One region of the Halobacillus sp. B23F22_5 genome, then DNA from elsewhere that is predicted to be linked to it. Evidence: a T-box and tRNA genes for the amino acid it is inferred to sense, from the RefSeq annotation. Region 1 holds a T-box; the other holds one or more tRNA genes.

What was found. A T-box is a leader RNA that pairs with one kind of tRNA and senses whether it is charged. The one in region 1 lies ahead of ACGTN9_RS14735 (valine--tRNA ligase), so its partner is inferred to be a tRNA-Val.
Region 2: it has a tRNA-Val gene. The T-box ahead of ACGTN9_RS14735 (valine--tRNA ligase) is inferred to sense a tRNA for this amino acid. The anticodon was not compared.

What each region holds. Positions count from the first base shown of each region.
Region 1 is NZ_JBIEKI010000012.1:12,689-16,115, forward strand. Features, by position in the region: gene ACGTN9_RS14735 (valine--tRNA ligase) at 1-1,733, opposite strand, end outside; T-box leader at 1,881-2,116, opposite strand; gene ACGTN9_RS14740 (YszA family small membrane protein) at 2,250-2,438, shown strand; gene ACGTN9_RS14745 (hypothetical protein) at 2,410-3,427, opposite strand, start outside.
Region 2 is NZ_JBIEKI010000006.1:45,437-48,863, forward strand. Features, by position in the region: gene ACGTN9_RS10515 (YjcG family protein) at 1-421, opposite strand, end outside; gene ACGTN9_RS10520 (alpha/beta hydrolase) at 541-1,266, opposite strand; tRNA gene ACGTN9_RS10525 (tRNA-Val) at 1,523-1,595, shown strand; gene ACGTN9_RS10530 (NAD(P)/FAD-dependent oxidoreductase) at 2,020-3,108, shown strand; gene ACGTN9_RS10535 (TetR/AcrR family transcriptional regulator) at 3,151-3,427, opposite strand, start outside.

The DNA.
Region 1 (3,427 bases):
TTGTTGACAAAGTTCCAGGTTGATTCTACTTTTTCCCATTGGAAACGCAGATCCTGCCCAGGCGCTGACCCTGTAGATAAGAAATAACGTAGTGAGTCCGCTCCATACTTTTCAATGACATCCATCGGGTCTACCCCGTTGCCAAGAGACTTACTCATCTTCCTGCCTTCAGCATCTCTGACCAGACCATGAATCAAAACGTCTTTGAATGGGCGACGATCTGTAAATTCGATGGACTGGAAAATCATGCGGCTCACCCAGAAAAAGATGATATCATAACCGGTTACCAAAGCATCTGTAGGGAAGTGACGTTGAAAATCTTCATTGTTTTCATCCGGCCAGCCCATTGTGGAGAATGGCCACAATGCGGAGGAGAACCATGTATCCAATACATCTGTATCCTGCTCCCAATTTTCTGCATCCTCGGGAGCTTCTTTTCCTACATAAAGTTCCCCAGTTTGTTTATGATACCAGGCCGGGATGCGATGTCCCCACCATAATTGTCTTGAAATACACCAATCCCGGATATTTTCCATCCAATGAAGGTAGGTTTTTTCAAAACGATCCGGTACAAAGTGCACCTTGTCATCACCTTGCTGGAGCTTAATCGCTTCCTTCGCCAGCGGCTCCATATTGACAAACCACTGAGTAGAAAGGTAAGGCTCAACGACAGCCCCGCTACGCTCGGAATGGCCTACCGAATGATCATGATCTTCGATTTCGAATAAAATGCCTTGTTCCTGTAAATCCTTCACCAGTTGTTTACGGCATTCGAAGCGGTCCATTCCCTGGTACTTGCCTGCGTTTTCATTCATGGTCCCGTCTTCGTTCATGACAAGAATCCGTTCTAAGTTATGACGGTTTCCAATTTCAAAGTCATTTGGATCATGAGCAGGGGTGATTTTCACTGCACCTGAACCAAATTCCATATCCACATAATCGTCCGCTACAATTTCAATTTCACGGCCGGTAACAGGCAATGTAACCTTTTTACCAATCAGATGCTTATAGCGTTCATCTTCAGGATGCACAGCAACTGCAGTATCGCCTAACATCGTTTCCGGACGGGTAGTAGCTATTTCAATATGACCGGAACCATCACTTAATGGATATTTCATATGATAAAAATGCCCGGTAACATCTTTATAAATAACCTCGATATCAGAGAGCGCGGTTTTCGTAGCCGGATCCCAATTGATGATATATTCACCACGATAGATCAAATCTTTTTCATATAGCTTTACAAAAACTTCTTTAACTGCATCAGATAACCCTTCATCTAAGGTGAAACGCTCACGGGAGTAATCCAGTCCCAGCCCTAGTTTCTCCCACTGGGTGCGGATGAAATCCGCATATTCTTCTTTCCAGGACCAGGCCTGTTCCAAGAATTTTTCCCTTCCTAGATCATAACGGGAAAGGCCTTGTTCTTTCAGCTTGGCTTCTACTTTTGCCTGGGTTGCGATACCTGCATGGTCCATACCTGGAAGCCATAATACATCGTAGCCTTGCATTCTTTTTGCTCGTGTTATGATGTCTTGCAATGTAGTATCCCATGCGTGACCAAGGTGTAGTTTACCGGTAACGTTCGGTGGCGGAATGACAACTGTATAAGGTTCTTTCGATTTGTCACCTGTTGCTTCGAAAAATTTTCCATCCACCCAGTATTTGTATCTTCCATTTTCAACTGTGGTCGGATCATACTTGGGCGGTAATGATACTTCCTGATTGGTCATATTGCATTTCCTCCTTTAAATTACCGTGATTAGAAAGACTTGGCTTATCGCTAAGTCTTATGGCGAAAGCCTAAGTTTTTTTATACTTTTTTCCTTTAACAAAGTTAAACCTTCATAAAGTAAAAATAAAAAAATCCCCTTCATCCAAAAAAGGACGAAAGAGATTGATTCCGTGGTACCACCTTTATTCACAAGGTATAATATTTCTCCCTTGTGCGCTTCATTCGTTAACGGCTTCAAACCGGCTCCTTCTACTTTTATTCGTTTTCAAAGAAGCTGCGTCCGGGGCGACCTTCTAGCATACAATATCCTGGAAAACTTTCAGCACATGTTTCCCTCTCTGTAGGTTTGCATCCTGTACTCTTCCCCATCACGGCATTTCACGTGTTCAATTATATTTCATATTGTATAGAGAAATGTATTTAAAATCAACAGTTACTTAGTTCTTGATGCTAAAATCCGCATTTTCATCATTTTATCCGATTCATCATATTTTATACAAAAGAGGTGATTAAAATGAGTAGACTGTATCGTTACCGGCTACCTCCATGGTGCCGCAGGTGGCTTTACATCATCGAAAAAGCGATGCTGCCACTTATGATTTTTCAATTACTACGTACACTCCTCTTTCCAACTACATTGGATGTATTTCTGCTTGGCATATTCATCGGGATTTTCATTGCGTTTCATCTGGAGTGGATATAGACTCGTTTTCTTTTGCTTGCTGAGCTTGAAAAGAAGAAAAAAGAGATTCGGCAATCATCCGCCCATATACCATTCGCCGAAAACTTTTCTCTAATTTCTGTACCTTTTCAAGCTCACTTGATTTTTTATCCTCTGCTAATTGATCCAACCGGTAAAAATAATGATGAGGATCAATGAGGTGAATCGCTAAAAGAAGACGATCTTGGTTTGTCATTCCATATAATTGCTCATACACTGGAAATTTCTTGATATATTCTTCAACAGGACTATCATGAAAACGGAAATCATTCAGAAAAAACCTGCTGACGTCCAACATGGCAGGTCCAACAAACATTTGCTCCCAGTTAAGAAAATAGCTATGACCATGATATTGGATGATATGATCGTTTTTCAGATTGCCATGATTAATGACCTGTGGTAGATCCCCGGATATATTTTCGCGATCAGGAAACTCCTTAAATAAATCTTTCATAAATTCTAAAGAATAATGAATCTGCTTATATTGTGAACAAACAGCCAGTCCCAGCGGGGGCATATAATGACGCTTTTCAAACTCCTCTATCTTAACGAGCAGATGTTGATGCGCTTGCTCGCTCGCTTCTCTTCTATTCCATAGATATTCAACATAGTGGTGATTATCCAGAGATGTCTGCTTCGTTTGTTTATGCAATATCCCCAGGCTGCGATAAAAACTTTCTATATCATGACTTGGATACTCATCCTTGGTGTGCTCCACCCATGGGGTAAGATAATAAAGCCAATTTTCGATTTTTACATATGGGGTTCGATCCCTGGTTCTGGCTATCGGTGGCGCGAGTTGTCCCCCGTTAGCTTCCAGCCATTCTGCAATGGAAAGCCATTTGCTTTCTTCATTGGAGTGATAGCGGGACTGTTTTAGCGCAAAATCACCAAAATCGGTTTGAATACGATATAACTTATTTGTGATTTGTTCGGTTCTATGAATCGACATCCCATACCTGTGGATAATA
Region 2 (3,427 bases), on a different contig from region 1:
AATCGAACCCTTTCATGCGAAGCGTGCCATAAACATCAGAATACTCGTCATCGGAAAGTTTCTGGGCAATCGTAATATGCGGAACATAAGAGTGTTCCCGCTCACCAGGGAGATGCTCGGCATAGAGCTTTTCGTTCAATCCCATGATGATATCCGTAGGCTCTACCTTCAAATAGATGGTATTTGTAATTGGTGTGAAAGAGCTGACTTTGTTGATTTCAATTTCGAATGGCTGCATTTCTTTCGCAATTTCCTTCAAATAAGGTACCATTTCTTTGATTTCATTATCTTCTGCTTCAAATGGTTCTTTTACCGTAATGTGTGGTGGAATCAATGCATAATGCGGGTCGTAACGTTTCCGATAGGAGTTTGCGACATCCTGTATTTTTTTTGGTGGAAAAATGGCGATACCATACTTCATTGGAAAAACCCTCCTATAAATAATAGTACTGTTATTATTCATGTTGAATGCAAAGTGAATTAGTCAGTTATTCAGGCTGTCATTATTATACCAAAATATTGCTTTTCCTTACATAGGCTTTACGGTCGGAACATTGTTACCAGGGCTCGCTCCATATCCTGCTGCCAATATTTCCATGTATGATCACCGTCAAGTTCATGGAAAAAGTAAGTGAGCGGCTTTTTATTCAATAGCTTTCTCAGTTCATAGTTCGGGGTAACAAAATCTTTGCGGTCCCCATCAGTCGTTGGCACATCCGTCTCTTCGCTTCCGATCGTATGATAAATAGCAAGCGAGGACATGTCCTTGCTGTTCTGGACTTTATCCATCACCTCATCGTTCACGAAAGGGGACTGCATGATGACATTCCCGAATGTGTTCGGATATTTGAGTGCCGTCATTAAAGCCACTGTTCCACCGAGCGAATCACCCATCAACGTTCTGCCGCTGCCCATATGATAACCCGGCAGTTCTTCATCCAGAAGCGGGACAACTTCATTAACAAGAAACTTGATATAAGCGGCCTGCTTTTCCCCGTTCGGATGATACTTATCCTGGCGGTCATATTTATCCTGATAATGGATCCCGACAAAAATCGTATCCGCGATCCGTTTGTCTTTATGCAGCTTATCGCTTAATGTCGCGACCCGCCCCATTTGAAAATAATCGTCACCATCCTGCATGATCGCGATATGATACTTATAAAGCGGAGAATAATTCTCCGGCAGAAATACTTTCAGTGTCAATGTTTCATCTAAATAGGAACTATTGATTTCAAAATCCTTGAACGTTCCATCACGTCCCAAAGCGAACACCTCCAAAAAACGACAACTTATCTATAAATGTAACACACCTATTTTATCATATCATTGTCAAAAAAGTAGGACAGCTCTGACGATTGTCATGTAATTGAAAACTCTTTCAGTTGGAACCCTAAGTGTGCCGGTCGCCAACATATCAGAGGTTCTCTGTAAATGATAAAAAATTGTCGATAAGTTATTGACACATTACTGAAATCATATTATATTAGTACTTGTCCAATTCAAAACAACTTTATCCCATGATTCCGTAGCTCAGCTGGGAGAGCGCCACCTTGACAGGGTGGAGGTCGTTGGTTCGAGCCCAATCGGAATCACTAAGTTCTAAAAGCCTCTGGCCGTTGATCCTGCAACGGTCAGGGGCTTTTTTATTATCTAGGAATTTATAAAAATTGATGGTTGAGGATAACGTTTTGCGGCGGGCTACATCCAGCTCCAGCGCCTACCCCCCTCGAGGTCTTAAGTCAATCCTCTCTGTGACAAAAAACGTCACGGCGAGGCTTGACTTAAGCTTGTCGGGTGTGAGCAAGGCACTTGCGCTTTTGTGCTTTGTTTTCAAAAATGATAGCTACAGAAGTAAGGAGATAAGCAGGGAAAGAAATGATTGACTAGCGTTTATCTAGAGTGGATTACTTAGATGAAAATTGGAATCCCTATAACAAATGTAGCAGTCGTTTTTTGATGAGTAGAAATGTGTTATTTCCCTATACTATGAAAATAAAGCCAGGAAGGGGGGATTTTATGAAAATTGCGTTAATGGGTGCTGGTTTGTCAGGACTCGCATGCGCCCTGACCTTGGAGAAGCATGGATATCAAGCGGATATTTTTGAAAGGCGAGCGATGGTTGGCGACCGCTTTGTCATTGCAGAAGCGATGTTTTTCATGTTTCACACCCCCTATGATGATGCAGTCAAGTACTTGTCTGAAAACCATGATATACACCTTAAGCCTACGACAAATATACAAAAGGTAAACATTTATTCTGAAAACGAACACTCTTTTATAGATGGACATTTAGGGTTTACAAATATGCGGGGGAAGCATCTAGAATCCTATGAAAAACAGCTTGCCCACCAATTAAAAGGAACCATCCATTTCAATCAGGATGTTTCCTATAAAGATATCTCCAAAGAGTATACCCATGTGGTTCTCGCTACAGGAGACGCGTTGGATACACAAAAACTGCAGCCATTCGACGTGGCATATAAAGCCAGTTTTAAAGGGGCTGTGATTGAAGGGGATTTTACTCAGACGGAAGTGCATACTTTTTTCAATAATGATTTTGCTCCTAAAGGAATGGCATATGTTCTTCCGCATTCCGACACGGAAGCAACCCTTGTGTTAGTATATCCGCAATACCCTGAGAATGAGTCTTTAGATAAAGAAGAGCTATGGAAAAAGTTTTTCGAAGAATGTTCCAGGAGACTGGATCAGGATTTTAAAATTCTTAACGAATATTCCATTAAGGATTATCGAATTGGTAAAATTGAAACTCCCAGAATAGGAAATACATTTTTTATAGGAAACTGTTTCGGTGCTATTACACCATTGTTTGGTTTCGGTCAATTTGAATCAATGCTGACTGGAATTTATGCGGCCCACGATATTGTGGGGATGGGGGAATATGAGAAGCTCGTCAAACCATTATCCAAAAGCTATCACGATTCTCTTACACTACGCCGGAACTTAGAAAAACTGGATAACAAAAAGCTTGATCTATTAACGAAATCAATGAGTAATGAATTAGTGGAAAGCTTTATTACCAGTAAAAAAATCAATGCAATGAAAATATTGAGCAAAATCCTTCATCCATACCCTCGCAAGACATAGAGACCTGTGTCTTGCGGGGATTTTTTTATTCCAATTCCGCTCTCAATCCAAATAAGAAAACCCATAATTAATGAAGTTGTTGATCATGAAAGCCATTTCCTTCGGAGACTGATCCATGTCATTCGCTATCCAGTCTTTGATCACATGAATCGCTCCACTGATAACGAAGGTACTTAAGTAGTTCACTTCTTCCTGCCCCAAATGATTGTCGCTCATCCAATTATTAATCATGAACCCGCGGGTCAATTCCATCATTCTTTTCTCGAAAGTAGGAGCTGCATCTTTTTTCAGCAAAGTTTGAAACATGAATTTGTTTTCG